DNA from 3 places in the Cupriavidus ulmosensis genome. Region 1 is predicted to be linked to each of the others. Evidence: predicted binding sites of a transcription regulator. Region 1 holds the regulator's gene; each other region holds the start of a gene.
The links. Region 1 encodes sigma-54, which starts transcription at its own class of promoters, with help from an activator protein. Its sites were predicted from a motif close to TGGCANGNAANCTGCTTT; they were not measured.
Positions count from the first base shown of each region.

Region 2: the regulator sigma-54 is predicted to act here: its motif matches at 1,621-1,638, upstream of ACWTPI_RS04305 (globin family protein).
Region 3: the regulator sigma-54 is predicted to act here: its motif matches at 3,161-3,178, upstream of ACWTPI_RS27745 (ammonium transporter).

Region 1 is NZ_CDRMWP010000001.1:492,757-498,060, forward strand. It holds gene hprK (HPr(Ser) kinase/phosphatase) at 1-577, opposite strand, end outside; gene ptsN (PTS IIA-like nitrogen regulatory protein PtsN) at 656-1,111, opposite strand; gene hpf (ribosome hibernation-promoting factor, HPF/YfiA family) at 1,530-1,880, opposite strand; gene ACWTPI_RS02250 (RNA polymerase factor sigma-54) at 1,930-3,405, opposite strand; gene lptB (LPS export ABC transporter ATP-binding protein) at 3,539-4,327, opposite strand; gene lptA (lipopolysaccharide transport periplasmic protein LptA) at 4,362-5,006, opposite strand; gene lptC (LPS export ABC transporter periplasmic protein LptC) at 5,099-5,304, opposite strand, start outside.
Region 2 is NZ_CDRMWP010000001.1:931,360-936,663, reverse strand. It holds gene ACWTPI_RS04310 (alpha/beta fold hydrolase) at 1-621, opposite strand, end outside; gene ACWTPI_RS04305 (globin family protein) at 859-1,428, opposite strand; gene ACWTPI_RS04300 (nitrogen fixation protein NifQ) at 1,714-2,283, opposite strand; gene fdxB (ferredoxin III, nif-specific) at 2,298-2,606, opposite strand; gene ACWTPI_RS04290 (CCE_0567 family metalloprotein) at 2,642-2,833, opposite strand; gene ACWTPI_RS04285 (NifX-associated nitrogen fixation protein) at 2,870-3,382, opposite strand; gene nifX (nitrogen fixation protein NifX) at 3,375-3,788, opposite strand; gene nifN (nitrogenase iron-molybdenum cofactor biosynthesis protein NifN) at 3,847-5,238, opposite strand; gene nifE (nitrogenase iron-molybdenum cofactor biosynthesis protein NifE) at 5,268-5,304, opposite strand, start outside.
Region 3 is NZ_CDRMWP010000002.1:1,809,496-1,814,799, reverse strand. It holds gene ACWTPI_RS27755 (Bcr/CflA family multidrug efflux MFS transporter) at 1-904, shown strand, start outside; gene ACWTPI_RS27750 (mechanosensitive ion channel family protein) at 921-1,757, opposite strand; gene ACWTPI_RS27745 (ammonium transporter) at 1,927-3,129, opposite strand; gene ACWTPI_RS27740 (HU family DNA-binding protein) at 3,759-4,040, shown strand; gene ACWTPI_RS27735 (acyl-CoA thioesterase) at 4,276-4,761, shown strand; gene ACWTPI_RS27730 (CreA family protein) at 4,790-5,266, shown strand.

The DNA.
Region 1 (5,304 bases):
CCAGGCGCACGAAGTCCACCGCGTCGTCGGCCACCAGCCCGTGTCCGCGCGAGATCAGTTCCAGGCCGAGCTCGCTCTTGCCCAGGCCCGACTCGCCCATGATCAGCACGCCCATGCCGAGGATGTCGAGGAACACGCCGTGCATGGTCACGCGCGGCGCGGAGATCCGCGAGAGATAGAGTCGCAGGTGGTCGATCACCGCGGCCGAGGACACCGGCGTGGTGAACAGCGGCGTGGACGAGCGCGTGCAGCGCAGTTCCAGGTCGGGCGGCGGCTCCATGCCGTCGGCGATCACCAGGAACGGCGGCTCGAGCAGGATCAGCTCGCCCATCTGGCGCTTGCGCATCTCGTCGTCGAGGCGCTGGTAGTAGGTGATCTCCGGCTTGCCGAGCACCTGGATCCGGTTCGGGTGGATCAGGTTCAGGTGGCCGACGAGGTCGGCGGCGGAGGTGGCTTCGCGCGCGAACTCGACGTCGAAGGCGCGGTCCGCGCCTTCCAGCCCAGCAACCCAGGAGAGTTTGATGTCGGCTGCGTTGTCGTCGAAGATCGACTGCGAGGTGACGCCAGTGAGTTCCATGCGGCTACTTTCGGGGGACGGGCTTTCAGGCCGGGCGGGCCGTCGCCCGGCGTGCCGGGTGGCGGCTGCCCAGGCGGATCAGGGATGCCATTGCGTCAGCAACTGGTGCACGGCATCGGAAGTGGGCAGGGTGGCGAGTCCTTCGCGCATCTCGCGGTCGGACAGCAGCTGGGCGATCTCGGAGAGGATTTCCAGGTGTTGCTGGGTGGCCTGCTCGGGCACCAGCAGGAAGATCAGCAGCGATACCGGCTTGCCGTCCGGCGACTCGAACGGGATCGGCTCGGCCAGGCGCATGAAGCCGGCCAGCGGCTGCTTCAGGCCCTTGATGCGGCCGTGCGGAATGGCCACGCCGGCGCCGAGGCCGGTCGAGCCCAGCGATTCGCGGGCAAACAGGTTGTCGGTCACGGTGGCGCGCGCTACGCCGTGGTTGTTCTCGAAGAGGAGCCCGGCCTGTTCGAACACCCGCTTCTTGCTGGTGACGCTGACGTCGAGGTTGATGTTGCCGGGTGGCAGCAATTTAGCCAAACGATTCATGTGGAATGCGCAGGTTTTTCTAGTAAGCAGGCCCGGGGCCGGCAGGGGGGCGCGCCAGGCAAAAAGGGGATGAAAAGGCTGGTGCCGGCTCATACCCGCATTGCACCGGTTGTCCCATGCCGGTGTCGGGCGTCTGGCCATTATAGAGCAGGCCCGCCCCCGCCTTGTGCATCGCAATAGCCCGTGCGCGGAAGCGGTGCCGCGCGCATGCCCGGAATCGCTGAACCACCGTTCATGTATTGCGCAGCATACACCGGCGGCGGGGCGTTGCGGAATCCCCTTGTGGCATTGCGCAACGGCCGCCGGCGCGAGGGTGGACACGAAAGCGGACGGCGCAAAAAAGCCGCGCAACGGGCGCGGCTTGTTCTGGTTCAAGGGACTGACACCGGCGGCCCCCTTGGCGGGCCGCCAGGCACGGTCATTGCTGCATCTGCGATGCGGCCATCTGGTACTTGACCGCGTCGCGGTCGTGGCTCTGCACGCGATCCTTGTGGCGAATCACCTGCCGGTCGAGCTTGTCGACCAGTGCGTCGATGGCGGCATACAGGTCTTCGTGATGCGCCTCGACAAAGATGTCCTTGCCCTTGAGATGTAGATTGATTTCCGCATACTGCCGCCGGTCCTTTTCTTTTGTATTGTCGACAGAGAGCAGCACGCTTACGCCAATGACTTGATCGAAATGCCTGACGATACGCTCCAGTTTCGTTTCCACGTACTCACGCAGCGGGGGCGTGATGTCCAAGTGGTGTCCACTGATCTTGAAGTTCATAGCGTTTCTCCTTCTGAAAGAGCCACACCAGGCAGGCGGTGCGGCTCGGCTACAAAGTCTTGCGGAGATTGACGGCAGGGATTTTCAGCGCTTCACGGTATTTGGCCACGGTTCGCCGGGCCACCACGAAGCCTTGCTCGCCGAGCAGTTCGGCGATCCTGCTGTCCGACAGGGGGTTCCTGGGGTCTTCGGCTCCTATGAGTTGCTTGATCAACGCCCTGATTGCCGTTGATGAGGCCGCGCCGCCGGTTTCCGTGGATACGTGACTGCCGAAGAAGTACTTCAGCTCGAAAGTCCCCATCGGCGTTGCCATGTATTTATTGGTTGTCACCCGAGAGATGGTGGACTCGTGTAAACCCAGTGTATCGGCAATCTCCCGCAAAACCAAGGGGCGCATCGCAATTTCCCCGTGGGTGAAGAAGTTCTTTTGACGTTCGACAATCGCTTGTGCGACGCGCAATATGGTGTCGAAGCGCTGCTGGATATTCTTGATGAGCCAGCGCGCTTCCTGCAGCTTCTGCTGCAGCCCGGCCGCGCCGGAGTCGCCTTTTGCGCCGCGCAGGATCTGCGCGTACATGTCGTTGATGCGTAGCCGCGGCATCACATCCGGGTTGAGCTGCGCGATCCAGCCGCCGCTCATTTTCCGCACGAACACGTCGGGCACGACGAAGTCGGCCTCGGGGCGGCTGTAGGCATGGCCGGGGTAGGGCGCGAGCGAGCGGATCAGCTCGTGCGCGGCCTTGAGGTCGGCCTCGTCGACCTGCAGCGCCTTCTTCAGGCGCGTGTAGTCGCGCACCGCGAGCAGTTCGAGATGGCTGGTGACGATGGTCAGGGCCAGCTCGCGCTGCGGATGCTTGAGCCGGCGCAGCTGCAGCGCCAGGCATTCGGCGGCGTTGCGCGCGCCCACGCCGGCGGGGTCGAAGCTCTGCAGCAGCGTGAGGATGGCGTGCACCTCGTCGAGCTCGAATTCGAGCTCCTCGGGCAGTTCCGTGCAGATTTCCTCGAGCGAGGCGCTCAGGTAGCCGTCGTCGTCGAGCGACTCGATCAGGAAGATGGCCAGGCCCTTGTCGCGCATGGAGATCTTCAGCGGGGCGAGCTGCTCCATCAGGTGCTCGCGCAGCGTGGGCTCCGCGTCGCGCAACTGCATCGGGGTCTTTTCGTCCTCGTCGCCTTGCGGGCGGCGGGCGAAGTCGTCCAGGCTCCAGTCGTTGCCGTAGTCCTCGCCGCTGTCGCTGTAGCTGTCCTCGCTGTCGGCGGCGCCGTCGGCGCGGTTCTCGCTGGTGCCCTGGCCGTCGGCGGGGGCCGGCGCGGGCGCGCTCTGCAGGTTGACCGAGCCGTCGGCGGCCACGCGCAGCGGGCTTTCGATCCAGTCGTTCTCGCGTTCGAGCAGCGGATTCTCGGTCAGGGCCTGTTCCACTTCCTGCTGCAGTTCGAGCGTGGACAGTTGCAGCAGGCGGATCGACTGCTGGAGTTGCGGCGTGAGCGCGAGATGTTGCGAGAGGCGGAGCTGTAGCGACGGTTTCATGCGAGCTATTTTATGCCCAACTTCCGTACTGGTGGAACGGAAATTGCTATCGCTGGCGTCGCCGTGATCGTTTGCGGGGCGAAAGGCGGCATGAACGCCGCCTCGCGGGTGTCCCCGCGTGCCCCTCCCGCGGCTACATGCGGAAGTTCTCGCCCAGGTAGACCTTGCGCACCGACTCATTGGCGATGATGTCTTCCGGCTGTCCGGACGCCAGCACCGTGCCTTCGCTGATGATGTAGGCGTGGTCGCAGATGCCCAGGGTCTCGCGCACGTTGTGGTCGGTGATCAGCACGCCGATGTTGCGCGCCTTGAGGAAGCTGACGATGCGCTGGATCTCGCCCACCGCGATCGGGTCCACGCCGGCGAACGGCTCGTCGAGCAGGATGAAGCGCGGCGCGGAGGCCAGCGCGCGCGCGATTTCCACGCGGCGGCGCTCGCCGCCCGACAGCGACAGCGCCGGGTTGTCGCGCAGGTGGGCGATCTGCAGGTCGTCGAGCAGGGTGTCCAGGCGCCGCTCGATCTCGGCCTTGGCCAGCGGCTTGCCGTCGTGGACCTGCAATTCCAGCACGGCGCGGATGTTCTCCTGCACGTTGAGCTTGCGGAACACCGACGCTTCCTGCGGCAGGTAGGACAGGCCCATGCGGGCGCGCTCGTGGATGGCCAGGCCGCTGATGTGCTTGTCGTCGAGCACGATGTCGCCCTCGTCCAGCGCCACCAGCCCGACGATCATGTAGAACGAGGTGGTCTTGCCCGCGCCGTTGGGGCCGAGCAGGCCCACCACCTCGCCGCTCTTCACGTCGAGCGACACGTCCTTGACCACCGTGCGCGAGCCGTAGCGCTTCTTCAGGTGGCGCACGACGAGCGTGCTGCTTTCGGTCAGGACGTTGGTCGCGGACGACGGTTCGGTCAAGGTAGCGGTCATGAAGGCGTGAATCCGTGGGTCGGCTGCGGCGGGGTCAGGGGGCGGCGGGGGCCGGCGCGGGCTTGAGCGGCAGCGCGCTGGCGGCGGCGCCGCTGGCGGGCTGCTCCTGGCGCGGCGACAGCACCGCGCGCACGCGCCCTGACGGGCTGCCCGCGGTGGCGTTGTCGGTGCCGCCGGTGGCCGTGTAGAACTCGTTGCGGCTGTCGTAGGTGATCACCGCGCCGCGGATCTCGTCGATCAGCTTGGCGCCGGCCAGGCGCGCCATGCGGGCGTGGCCGATCAGCTTGGACAGGTCCTGCTTGCCGTCGGACTCGATGCGGTCGCCCCAGCCGTCGATGTATTCATCGACGTTGTCGCGCTTCTGGCGGATGTAGGCCTGCTTGCCGCCCTTGGAGGTGGCCACCGCGTACTGGTAGCCCTCGGGGTCGGTGCGCACTTCCGCCGCGTCCGACTTCAGCACCATCGTGCCCTTGGTCAGCACCACGTTGCCGGTCAGTACGTACACCTGCTTGACGTCGTCGTAGCTGGCGTTGTCGGCCTCCAGCACTAGCGGCTTGTCGCGGTCGGCCTTCTCGGCGCGGGCCGGCGCGACCAGCGCCAGGCCGAGGAGGGCCGCGGCCGTCATCAGGGCAGCCGTGCCGCGGCGGCGACAGGACGATGTCGTCAGGAATGGATTCATATTGGCGTGGTGGCGGTTGGCGCGGACGGCTGTGGCCCGCGGGCGGCTTCGTTTCTCTGGCGGTTTCCGGGTGGGGCCACGTCAGGCCCTGCTCACGGCCTGGCCGCGGGGCTGGCCGGCGGCGGGACCGTGATGATGGTGCCGTGTACGTTACCCAGCAATTGTACTTCGCGGGTGACGTTGTTGAAGACGAGCCCGTTGGCGGTCATCACGGAAGGCCCGCGCGTGAGCTTGACGGCCTTGTCGGTCTTGACGATGTCGTCGTTGACCAGCACCTGGAAATACTCGGAGGCGGCCG
Region 2 (5,304 bases), 440 kb from region 1:
CTCGTAGCTGCGGATCTTGTCGGCGCTGGTGGCCAGCTCGCGCGCGTACCACTGGTCGACCGACAGCGAGGGCACGCCCTTGGCCTTCCAGTCTTCCAGCCCGATCGGGTTGACCAGCGCGAGCTGCGCGGTCTGCTGCGGATACATCAGCGCGTAGCGTATCGCCAGCATGCCGCCGGTGGAGTGTCCGATCACCACCGCCTCCTTGACGCCGATCGATTCCAGCAGCGCGTGCGTGTTGCGCGCCAGCTGCTGGAACGTGTACTGGTAGCGCGCCGGCTTGCTGGACTTGCAGAAGCCGATCTGGTCCGGCGCCACCACGCGGTAGCCCGCGGCGCCGAGCGCCTTGATGCTGCCCTCCCAGGTCGCCGCGCAGAAGTTCTTGCCGTGCAGCAGCACCGCGGTGCGCCCGTTGGGATGCGCCGGCCGGATGTCCATGTAGGCCATGTGCATGGCCTCGCCCTGCGAGGTGAAGTCGTATTGCCGGACCGGCGCGGGGTAGTCGAAGCCCTGCAGCTCGGGGCCGTAGGCCGGGCCTTCGTCGGCGGCGAGCGCGGGCGCGGCGGCGGCGATGGCCGCCGTGCCCAGCAGGGGAAGCAGGAATTGGCGTGACAGACGCATGACAGGAAATCCTGGCGAAGAAAGGGGGAAAAACGGGCGGGCAGCGGACGGGCGGTGCGGCCACCGGATCGGGCCGCGCCGCCGCGGCAACGGCATCGTAGCGGAAAGCCGCCGCGGCTGCAGCGCGGCCGGTGGCGGCTCCGCCACCTTGGAGCCGCTACCGCCCGCGGGGTTCCCCGCCGCCCGCGCGCGCGCGCATGGCGCGGCATTCCCCGCTGCGGTGCTTCGCGGCGGCCGTCAGCCGCGCCCGGGACGGGCCTCGCCGCGCGCGTCGGGCGGCGGCGCCGGGAACCAGCTGCGCACGGTGTCGTAGGGATAGCGCGTGAGGCCGGCGTGGCGCGCCTGCGGCGCCAGCAGGTGCACCGACAGCGGCTCGGCCCAGCCCCAGAAATCGGCGCGCAGCGCGGGCGGGAAACCGGCATCGTCGAAGGCGTGCCAGAGCTGCACCAGCCACAGCTCGCGCCCTTCCTCGTCGAGCAGCAGCGGCAGGCCGGCGCCGGCCTGCAGGTGCGCGTGGTGCTGGCTGTAGTACAGCGGCCCGCCGCACGACTCGACCACGAAGTCGGCCACGCGCGAGGCCACGCACTCGAAGCAGTTGCCGGCGCGCGCGAACAGCGGCGTGAGCCGCAGCCGCCGCATGTGATGCATCACCAGCTCGCGCAGGCCGCTTTCCTCGCAGATCGCCAGCAGGCGGTGCGGCGGCTGCGGCAGGACCGGCAGGCAGCCCGCCGGCGCCTCGCGCCGGCCCGGCTGCGCCTCGGAGACCGGCCAGTGCAGCGTCAGGTAGCAGGCCCGCGTGCACGGCACCCAGCGGGCGCCAGACGGCGATGATGTCGATGACGGCAATGTCGGCGATGTCGGGGAAGGCGATGCGGGCGCGGCGCGGTGGTGCGGATCCATGAGCGTGTCGGGATTGTGGTCCGGTTTGTCGGCTATGGTGCTGGCTCTTGTGTCGGTTATGGCTGGTTATATATTGCCGTATATAACGGTAGACGTGCCAACGCAATTTCCATGCCGTGACCAGAAAAACGACGGCCTGCGCACGCGCAAGCGTCGCCATCGCGGCGTGACAGGTCGGGGGAGCCGCGTCCGCTACTCGGCTCCGAAGCACATGGCGTAATCGGAACACACGCCGCAGCTCGGCGCCTTGCACAGGAAGATCTCCTCCTGCTCGCACAACTGCTTGTAGAAGAACTTCTTCCACTTCATGTCGTGCGTGTTCTTCGCCGCGAGCCGCGGGAACCAGCGGCCGATCAGCGCGGACAGCTCGCGCCGCGACGGCAGCAGCAGGTCCTGCCACAGGTGGTTGTCGCCGAGGCTGGCGCAGGCCAGCGCATGGGCCACCTGGTTGGCTTCCTCGGCGGGCCCGGCGGCGGGATCGGCGTGCGCGTTGAGCAGCGCCACCAGGTCGTCGAACTCGTCCAGGCGCGCCCCGGCGCGGCTGGCGCCGGCCAGCGCGTCCCAGGCCAGCCCCAGCGCCAGGTCCGCGCCCGGAAACCAGCGCGCCAGCAGCCGGCGCGTCTGGCCGGCGTCGAGCCCCGGCAGCGGCAGCAGGCCGGTGCCGCCGCGCGCGAAGCCGGCCGACAGCACGCCGGCCAGCGCCAGCGCGGTGGGATCGTCCCGGTCCGCCGCGCATGCCATCAACACCGCCCGATAGTCCATGACCGGCTCCTCGCTCACAACGCGGCGGCGGCGTGCGTGTAGCACTTCTTCGGGCAGATCTTCGCGCACGCCGTGCAGCCGATGCACAGCTCCTTGTGCGCGATGGTCATGACCTTCTTCTCGTACTCGTCGTCCTCGTCGTCGTCGCCGGCCAGCGCGATGTGCTCGCCGTCCTCGTCCAGGCCGACCAGCTCGAGCACGCCGCGCGGACAGACCCGGAAGCAGCGGCCGCAGCCGATGCATTTCTCCTCGTCGAGCGCGGCGACGAAGGTCGGCGTCCAGATGGCGCCGCTGGGCAGGGTGACGCTGAACATGTCGCTCATGGCGGTTCTCCGTTCTCCGTGGGCGGGCGCGTGGCTCAGGCCACCGCGGCCTTGCGCGCCGCCATCAGCGCGGCGTGGGCGTCGTGGCAGCGCTGCGCCACGGCGAGGATCTGCTCCCAGTTGGTGGGCAGCTCCTCGGACAGGTCGTGCAGGTCCATCTTGGCCTGCGTGGCCTGCGCGTTGAGTTTCTTCAGGCGCGCCTTGAGTTCGTCGGCTTCGGTGCTCATGGTGGTCTCGTTCCTCTCGTTCCTTTCGTTCCGCCTTCAGGCGCCGTAGCGGGCCACGGCCGGATAGGCCTCGATCATGCCGATCGCCTCGTCGAGGAACCTGCCGCCGGCGTCGGCCAGCTTCTCCAGCGACGGAAAACCGAAGCGGTGCACGTCGCGCAACTGCTTGTTGACCACCACCAGCCGGCCGGCCAGCAGCACCAGGCGGCCGAAGCCCTCGTGGCTCATCTTCATCATCGGCGAGACCATCTGGCCGGTCTGGCGCTCGATGGCCACGGCGATGGCGCTGTAGAAGATTTCCAGCCGCCACAGCGTCTCGGGGTCGGGGTCGCCCATCAGCGGGATCGCGCGGCGCTCCTCGGGGGTCAGGATGTAGGGCTTGAGCAACTGCATGTCGCTCTTGCCGTCCCACGCGCCGTGGGTGTCCTGCGCGCGCAGCTGCTTGACCAGCTGCTGCACGAACGGCGTGGCGAGCAGCGCCGCGTCGTCGGTAGCGGCGGTGGCGGCGGTGGAATTGGCGGTGGGCGCTTCGATGCTGGCGTCAGCCATGAGATACCTCGTCGTCTTCGAAATCGTGGGCACGCTCGCCGTCCTTGGCCAGCGCCTTGCGCAGCCACGGCGGCGGCGTGCCCTTGAGCACCTGCTGCAGCCGGCCGAGGATGTCCTCGATGCCCTCGGGCTGCGGCACCTTGATCGGGTGGATCTTCAGCGCCACCACGCGCGCCGCGCCGGAGCCGCCGATGGCGGCCACGTAGAGGATGGCGCAGTCCTTGATGGCGTCCAGCTTGGGCGCGAGCTTGTCCTCGTCGCCGTCTTCCTCCAGCTTGCCGCCGAAGTCGAACGACTCGACGAAGCGGTAGCCGTGCGGCGTGACGTCGTAGGTGACGATGCTCTTGGCCCAGCCGAAGTGCGCATCGACGTACTGCTTGTCCTGGGTGGCGAACGCTATCTTCATGCTCAGTGCTCCTTGGTGTGGATCGGGTAGCCGTTCAGGTATCCACTCGGGTATCCACTCACGCGCCGGCGGCGACGACCGGAATGTCCACCGCGCGCGCCGGGTCGCGCGCGGCGAGGTCGAGCGCCGCCTGCGGCAGCGGCCAGTCGCCCGGGTGATGGTGCGCGATCTGCTCGATCATCAGGTTGGCGACCTCGAAGATCAGGTTCATGGTGCCGCGGTAGCCGACCTGGCGGCGATGCGCGTTGCCGACGCGGTCGAACAGCGGAAAGCCCGCGCGCAGCAGCGGCTTGCCCAGGCGCGCGGCCATCTGCCGGCCGTGCGAATGCGTGATGAGCAGGTCGCAGCCGGCGGCGGCGCGCTCCATGTCCTCCAGGTCGCCGAGCACCACCTGCTGCGCCGGCAGCAGCGCGTGCGCGGCCGACTGCGTGGTGCTGACGCAGCAGCACAGCTCGGCGCCCATCTCGTGCAGCAGGCCGCCGAGCGCCAGCAGCAGGTCGGGCTCGGCGCCGATGGCGACCTTGATGCCGCCGGTGTAGAAATGGCCGTCGAGCATGGCGTCGAGCAACTGGCTGCGCTGGCGCCGGTACCTGGCCGGCACCGGCCGCCCGGAAAGTTGCGCGAGCCGCTCCAGCAGGCGGTCGTTGGCCTCCAGCCCGGTCAGCCGCGGGAAGATCTCGAACCCGGTGCCCGCGATCGATTGCAGCGCCTCGGCCGCCTCGCGGGTCTGCTCGCCCACGCCGATGGTGAAGGCCGAGGCGCCAGCCGCGCGGATCTGCGCGAGCGTGGTGCCGCCCAGCGTGGTGCCGCGCCAGTCGGGCGCGATGTGCCCGTCCAGCGAGCCGGAGATGTCGGGCAGCACGATGGCCTCCAGGCCGAATGCCTCGACGATCTCGCGCAGCTCGTCGATGTCGCCCGGCGACAAATGGCTGCCCGGCAGCAGCGTGACCTGCCCGGCCGCGACCGGCAGCGGCCTGACCAGCGCGCGCACCACCGCGGTGACGGCGTGCTTGTAGCCGTCCTCGAACGCGCCCACGTAGTCGGGCGTGGAGACGTAGACGATCTCGGTGTCGGCCAGCTCCGGCTTGCGCTGGCGCGCCGTGACCAGGTAGCCCTCCACGTCGTCGCCCTTGGTCTCGGTCAGGCCCGTGGAGCAGATGGCGATGATGCGCGGCGCGGCGCGCTTGCGGATGTTGAGCAGCGCCGCCTCGATGTTCTCGTAGCCGCCCAGGATGGTGGTGACTTCGTTCATCGCCGTGGTCTGCAGCGGGATCGCCTCCTTGAAATGGCGCACCAGCAGCACCAGCCCGAACGAGGTGCAGCCCTGCGAGCCGTGCATCACCGGCATGCAGGCATCGAGCCCGAGGAAGGCGAAGCTCGCCCCGAGCGGCTGGCTCATCTTGAGCGGATTGACCGCGCAGGCTTTGCGGGATTCGACGACTTGGGCCATGCTGGCTCCTGGCGATGGCGGCGCGGCCTTCAGGCCGGCACGGCGGCGGGTTGCGGGGCAAATTGC
Region 3 (5,304 bases), on a different contig from region 1:
GATGCTGTGGCGCTTCCTGCAGGCGCTGGGCGGCTGCGCGGGCATGGTGATGGCGCGGGCGGTGATCCGCGACCGGCTCGAGGCGCACGAGTCCGCGCGCGCCTTTTCCTCGCTGATGCTGGTCATGGGGCTGGCGCCGATCCTGGCGCCGATCATCGGCGGCGCCGTGCTCGGCGTGTTCGGCTGGCGCGCGATCTTCTGGCTGCTGTGCGGCGCCAGCCTGCTGATCCTGCTGGTGGTCCACCGCTATATGGAAGAGTCGCTCGACCACGCCAGCGCCATGCCGCTGCGCCTGGGCCGCGTGCTGTCCAACTACGGCGAGCTGCTGCGCGACCGCGGCTTCGTCGGCTATTCGCTGTCGGCCGGCTGCGCGCAGGCCGGCATGTTCGCGTACATCGCGGGTTCGCCGTTCGTGCTGATCGAGCTGCATGGCATCGCGCCATCGCACTACGGCTTCGTGTTCGGCACCAACGCGCTGGGCCTGATCGCCATGTCGCAGGTCAACGCGCGGCTGGTGCGCAACCGCGCGCTCGACCACGTGCTGCGCGGCGCGCTGCTGGCGCCTTGCGCGGCCGGCGTGATGCTGGCCGCGGTGGCGCTGGCGGGCACGGCGCCGCTGCCGGTGCTGCTGGCGGGGTTCTTCGTGTTCATCGGCAGCCTGGGCTGCATCCTGCCCAATGCGTCGGCGCTGGCGATGGCCCATCAGGGCCACCGGGCCGGCACGGCCTCGGCGCTGATGGGCACGCTGCAGTTTTCGCTCGGCACGCTGGCCGGCGCCGCGGTCAGCGTGTGGCGCGACGGCACCGCGCTGCCGCTCGCCGTGGTCATGGCGGTGTGCGGGATCGGCGCGGTGGGCATGCGCCTGGTCGGCCGCGCCGGCATGCAGGCGCAGCGCCCGGCATGAGCCGGGCCGCGCGGGGTCAGGACGCGGCGGCGCCGCTTTGCTGCAAGACCACCAGTTGCGCCGGCATCGGCGCGGCGTAGCCGGCTTCGCCGAAGCTCTCGCGGATGACGCGGTTGGTGTCGAAATACACCTGCCAGTAATTGTCGTTATGGCAGTACGGGCGCACCGCCAGGACCGGGCCGACCAGCGTGAACTCCAGGATTTCCACGTCCGGCGCGGGCTCGGCCAGGACGTTGGGCAGCGCGGCCAGGCGTTCCTTGAGCAGCGCGATGGCCGCGGCCGCATCGGTGCTGCCGGCCAGCTGGGCTTTGAGCTCGACGCGGCGGAAGGCGTTGGCGCTGAAGTTCTGGATGGTGTCGGAGAAGATCTTGTTGTTGCCGACCACGGTCAGCACGTTGTCGGGCGTGTCCAGCGTGGTGGCGAACAGGCCGATCTCCCTGACCGTGCCGGTCACGCCGGCCACCGTCACGAAGTCGCCGACCTTGAACGGGCGCAGCACCACCAGGAAGGCGCCCGCGGCGAAGTTGGCCATCAGGCCCGACCACGCCATGCCGACGGCCACGCCGGCCGCCGCGATCAGCGCGGCGAAGGTGGTGGTCTGGATGCCGAAATAACCGAGGATGCCGATCACCAGCACCACGTTCAGCGTGACCGTGACGATCGAGCCGACGTAGCGCAGCAGCGTGGGGTCGACCTTCTGCTTGGCCAGCGAGCCCTGCACCAGGCGCACCACGAAATGGATCAGCCAGCGGCCGATCACCCAGAAGGCCAGGGCGGCAAGCACCTTGACCCCAAACTCCGTCGCGTAGGCGACGACGACTTCCTGTAGCTTCTGCAGCGTGGTGGCATCCATCGCGTTCTCCCTTGCCGGCTCTTGCAGGTTCATGAACACCGAACGTCGTGCGGCGCCGCCCGCGCGCGCCGGCGGCGCGGCGCACGTGCGGGCTACGCATTATTGCGTTGCGGCGAGCGGAAGTTCAAGCACAGAATTGTGGGGCTTGGTGTCTGCCGCGGCGGCCGGCTCACCAGCTGGTTTCGCGCTCCGGCGTGGCCGAGATGCGGTGCAGCGAGAGATCCGCGCCGTTGTATTCCGATTCGGCATCGAGCCGGATGCCGACCACCTTCTTGAGCGTGCCGTAGACCACGGTGCCGCCGACCAGGGCGATGACGATGCCCAGCAGGGTGCCGATCAGTTGCGCGACCAGCGAGACGCCGCCGATGCCGCCCAGCGCGCGCGCGCCGAAGATGCCGGCGGCAATGCCGCCCCACGCGCCGCACAGGCCGTGCAGCGGCCACACGCCCAGCACGTCGTCGATGTGCCATTTGTTCTGCGCCAGCGTAAACAGATAGACGAACAGCACGCCGGCGATGGCGCCGGTGATCAGCGCGCCCAGCGGGTGCATCAGGTCCGAGCCCGCGCACACCGCCACCAGCCCGGCCAGCGGCCCGTTGTAGGCGAAGCCGGGATCGTTGCGGCCCGCGGCCCAGGCCGCCAGCGTGCCGCCGGCCATCGCCATCAGGGAGTTGATCGCCACCAGCCCGCTGATCTTGTCGACGGTCTGCGCGCTCATCACGTTGAAGCCGAACCAGCCCACCGCCAGCACCCAGGCGCCCAGCGCCAGGAACGGGATGTTGGAGGGCGGATGCGCGCTGATGCGGCCATCCTTCTGGTAGCGGCCGCGGCGCGCGCCCAGCAGCAGGATGGCCGGCAGCGCGATCCAGCCGCCCATCGCATGGACCACCACCGAGCCGGCGAAGTCGTGGAACGGGGCGCCGGCCACCGAGGCGATCCAGTCCTGCACGCCGAAGCGGTTGTTCCAGGCGATGCCCTCGAAGAACGGGTAGACCAGGCCGACCAGGACGAAGGTGGCCACCAGTTGCGGGTTGAAACGCGAGCGCTCGGCAATGCCGCCCGAGATAATCGCCGGAATGGCCGCGGCAAATGTCGCCAGGAAGAAGAACTTCACCAGTTCATAACCGCTGCGCTGCGCCAGCGTCTGGGCGCTGGCGAGGAACTCCACGCCATAAGCCACCGTATAGCCGATAAAGAAATAGGCAATCGTGGATATGGCGAAATCCACCAAAATCTTGACCAGCGCATTGACCTGGTTTTTCTTGCGCACCGTGCCGAGCTCAAGAAACGCAAAGCCCGCGTGCATGGCGAGCACCATGATCGCCCCTAACAGGATGAACAGGGCATCGGTGCCGCTCTTCCAATTGTCCATACATTCCTCATGCTCAAAATGGGAGCACCCGTATGCAATAACCGTTCCAGATTGGTCCCATGCAGGTGCATGACTGCACCGTCTTGGTGGTTGCCGCACTGCTTTGTGGCCGGCGGCGGCAGTCGAGGACTGGCAATGTCGGCCGCGGGCGGGCAGAATGCGCCGTGCCGCGCGCCGGGAGGCGAGCCGGCGGTCCGCACGGCCTGCGCCAAAATGATGCGGTGCATTGATTTGGGGCGCGCGGATGGTCCTGGCCTGCACCAAAATGAGCGTTGTCGCCATATCGGTGCATGGCGGCGTCGGTGGCGCTGCCGGTTCCGACGGGGGCGCCAGGGGGCTTCCGGGCCGCGCGGCGGGGCCGGGCGGCCGGTGCCGGACAGGCTCGCGCGCCGTGCCCGCGGACTTACGCGCGTTCGAATTCGGCTACCCTCACGAACCGTATTTGAAAGCGTGGAAAAGGAGTGTAAATTCCCCGCAAAGGCGCTTGACTCAAGGATTTCCGGCTTTTTTCGTTGCATTGGTGCCACTGGGGATTGCCCAATGCGTAAAGCGCGGATTAGACTGCGCCGATCGGTGATTTGCCGCGTGGCAGACACTCCGATGACGACGACCAACAAGGGAAATCAGCCATGAATAAAGGTGAACTGGTATCTGCCATCGCCGCTGACGCGGAACTGAGCAATGCTGCAGCAGAGCGCGCGCTGAATGCCGCTCTGGACAACATTAAGAAGGCGGTTGCCAAGGGTGATTCGGTAACGCTGGTGGGCTTCGGCAGCTTTGGCTCGGGCAAGCGCGCAGCGCGCACCGGCCGCAACCCGCGTACTGGCGAAACCATCAAGATTCCGGCCGCCAAGACGGTGAAGTTCTCCGCCGGCCAAGGCTTCAAGGACGCTGTGAACAAGAAGAAGTAAGCAGTTCGCGTCTGCAGCGCAGCGGAAATGAGAAGGCGGCCTCGAAAGGCCGCTTTTTTATCGTCCCGCATTCCCATCTCCCGCATCTCATTGCCCGTGTCTCCGGCGGTATCGCCGGCGGCATCGTCCCCGCCCGCGCGGGCGCGGCGGCGCGGCCGTTCCGGGTTACACTGCCGGGCATCGGCGCGGGCCTTCGCGGACCTGCCCGGCAGCCCCCAGAATCCGGATTTTGATCATGAATGACCTGTCCCACCAGCTTTCCATGACCGTGTTGATGACACCGGACATGGCCAACTTCTCCGGCAACGTGCACGGCGGCACCATCCTCAAGTATCTCGACATGGTGGCCTATGCCTGCGCCAGCCGCTACGCGGGGCGCTACGTGGTGACGCTGTCGGTGGACCAGGTGGTGTTCCGCCAGCCGATCCACGTCGGCGAACTGGTGACGTTCCTGGCGGCGGTCAACTACACGGGCCGCAGCTCGATGGAGATCGGCATCAAGGTGGTGACGGAGAACATCCGCAGCAAGTTGGTGCGCCATACCAACAGCTGCTACTTCACGATGGTGGCGGTGGACGACAACGGCGCCCCGGCCGAGGTGCCGACGCTGCAGCCGCGCGACGAGGTGGAGCGCCAGCGCTTCGCCGCCGCGCAGGCGCGCCGCCAGCTGCGCCAGGAAATGGAAAAACGGCATGACGAGATCACCGGCAAGGCGTCCTGAGACGATGGGCGCGGCCATGCAGACCATGATGAAGCGCAAGCTCGCTTTTGCCCTTGCCGTGCCGGCGCTGCTGGCGCTCGCGCTGCCGGCGCGGGCCGAGGAGATCGGCAGCGTCAGCACCAATTTCCGCATCACGGGCTCCGACAAGGTGGTGATCGAAGCCTATGACGATCCGGTGGTGGCGGGCGTGACCTGCTACGTGTCGCGCGCGCGCACCGGCGGCATCAAGGGATCGCTGGGCATGGCGGAGGACCCGGCCGAAGCCTCGATCGCCTGCCGCCAGGTGGGCCCGATCTCGTTCAAGGAGCCGCTGCGCCAGCAGGACAATGTGTTCTCCGAGCGCATGTCGATCCTGTTCAAGGCGCTGCACGTGGTGCGCACGGTGGACCGCAAGCGCAACACGCTGGTCTACCTCACGTATTCCGACCGCATCGTCTCCGGCAGTCCGCAGAACAGCGTGACCGCGGTGCCGGTGGGGGCGGACACGCCGATTCCGATCAGGTAGCGCCGCCGGGATCCCGCTTCCCGCCATATCCGCATCGT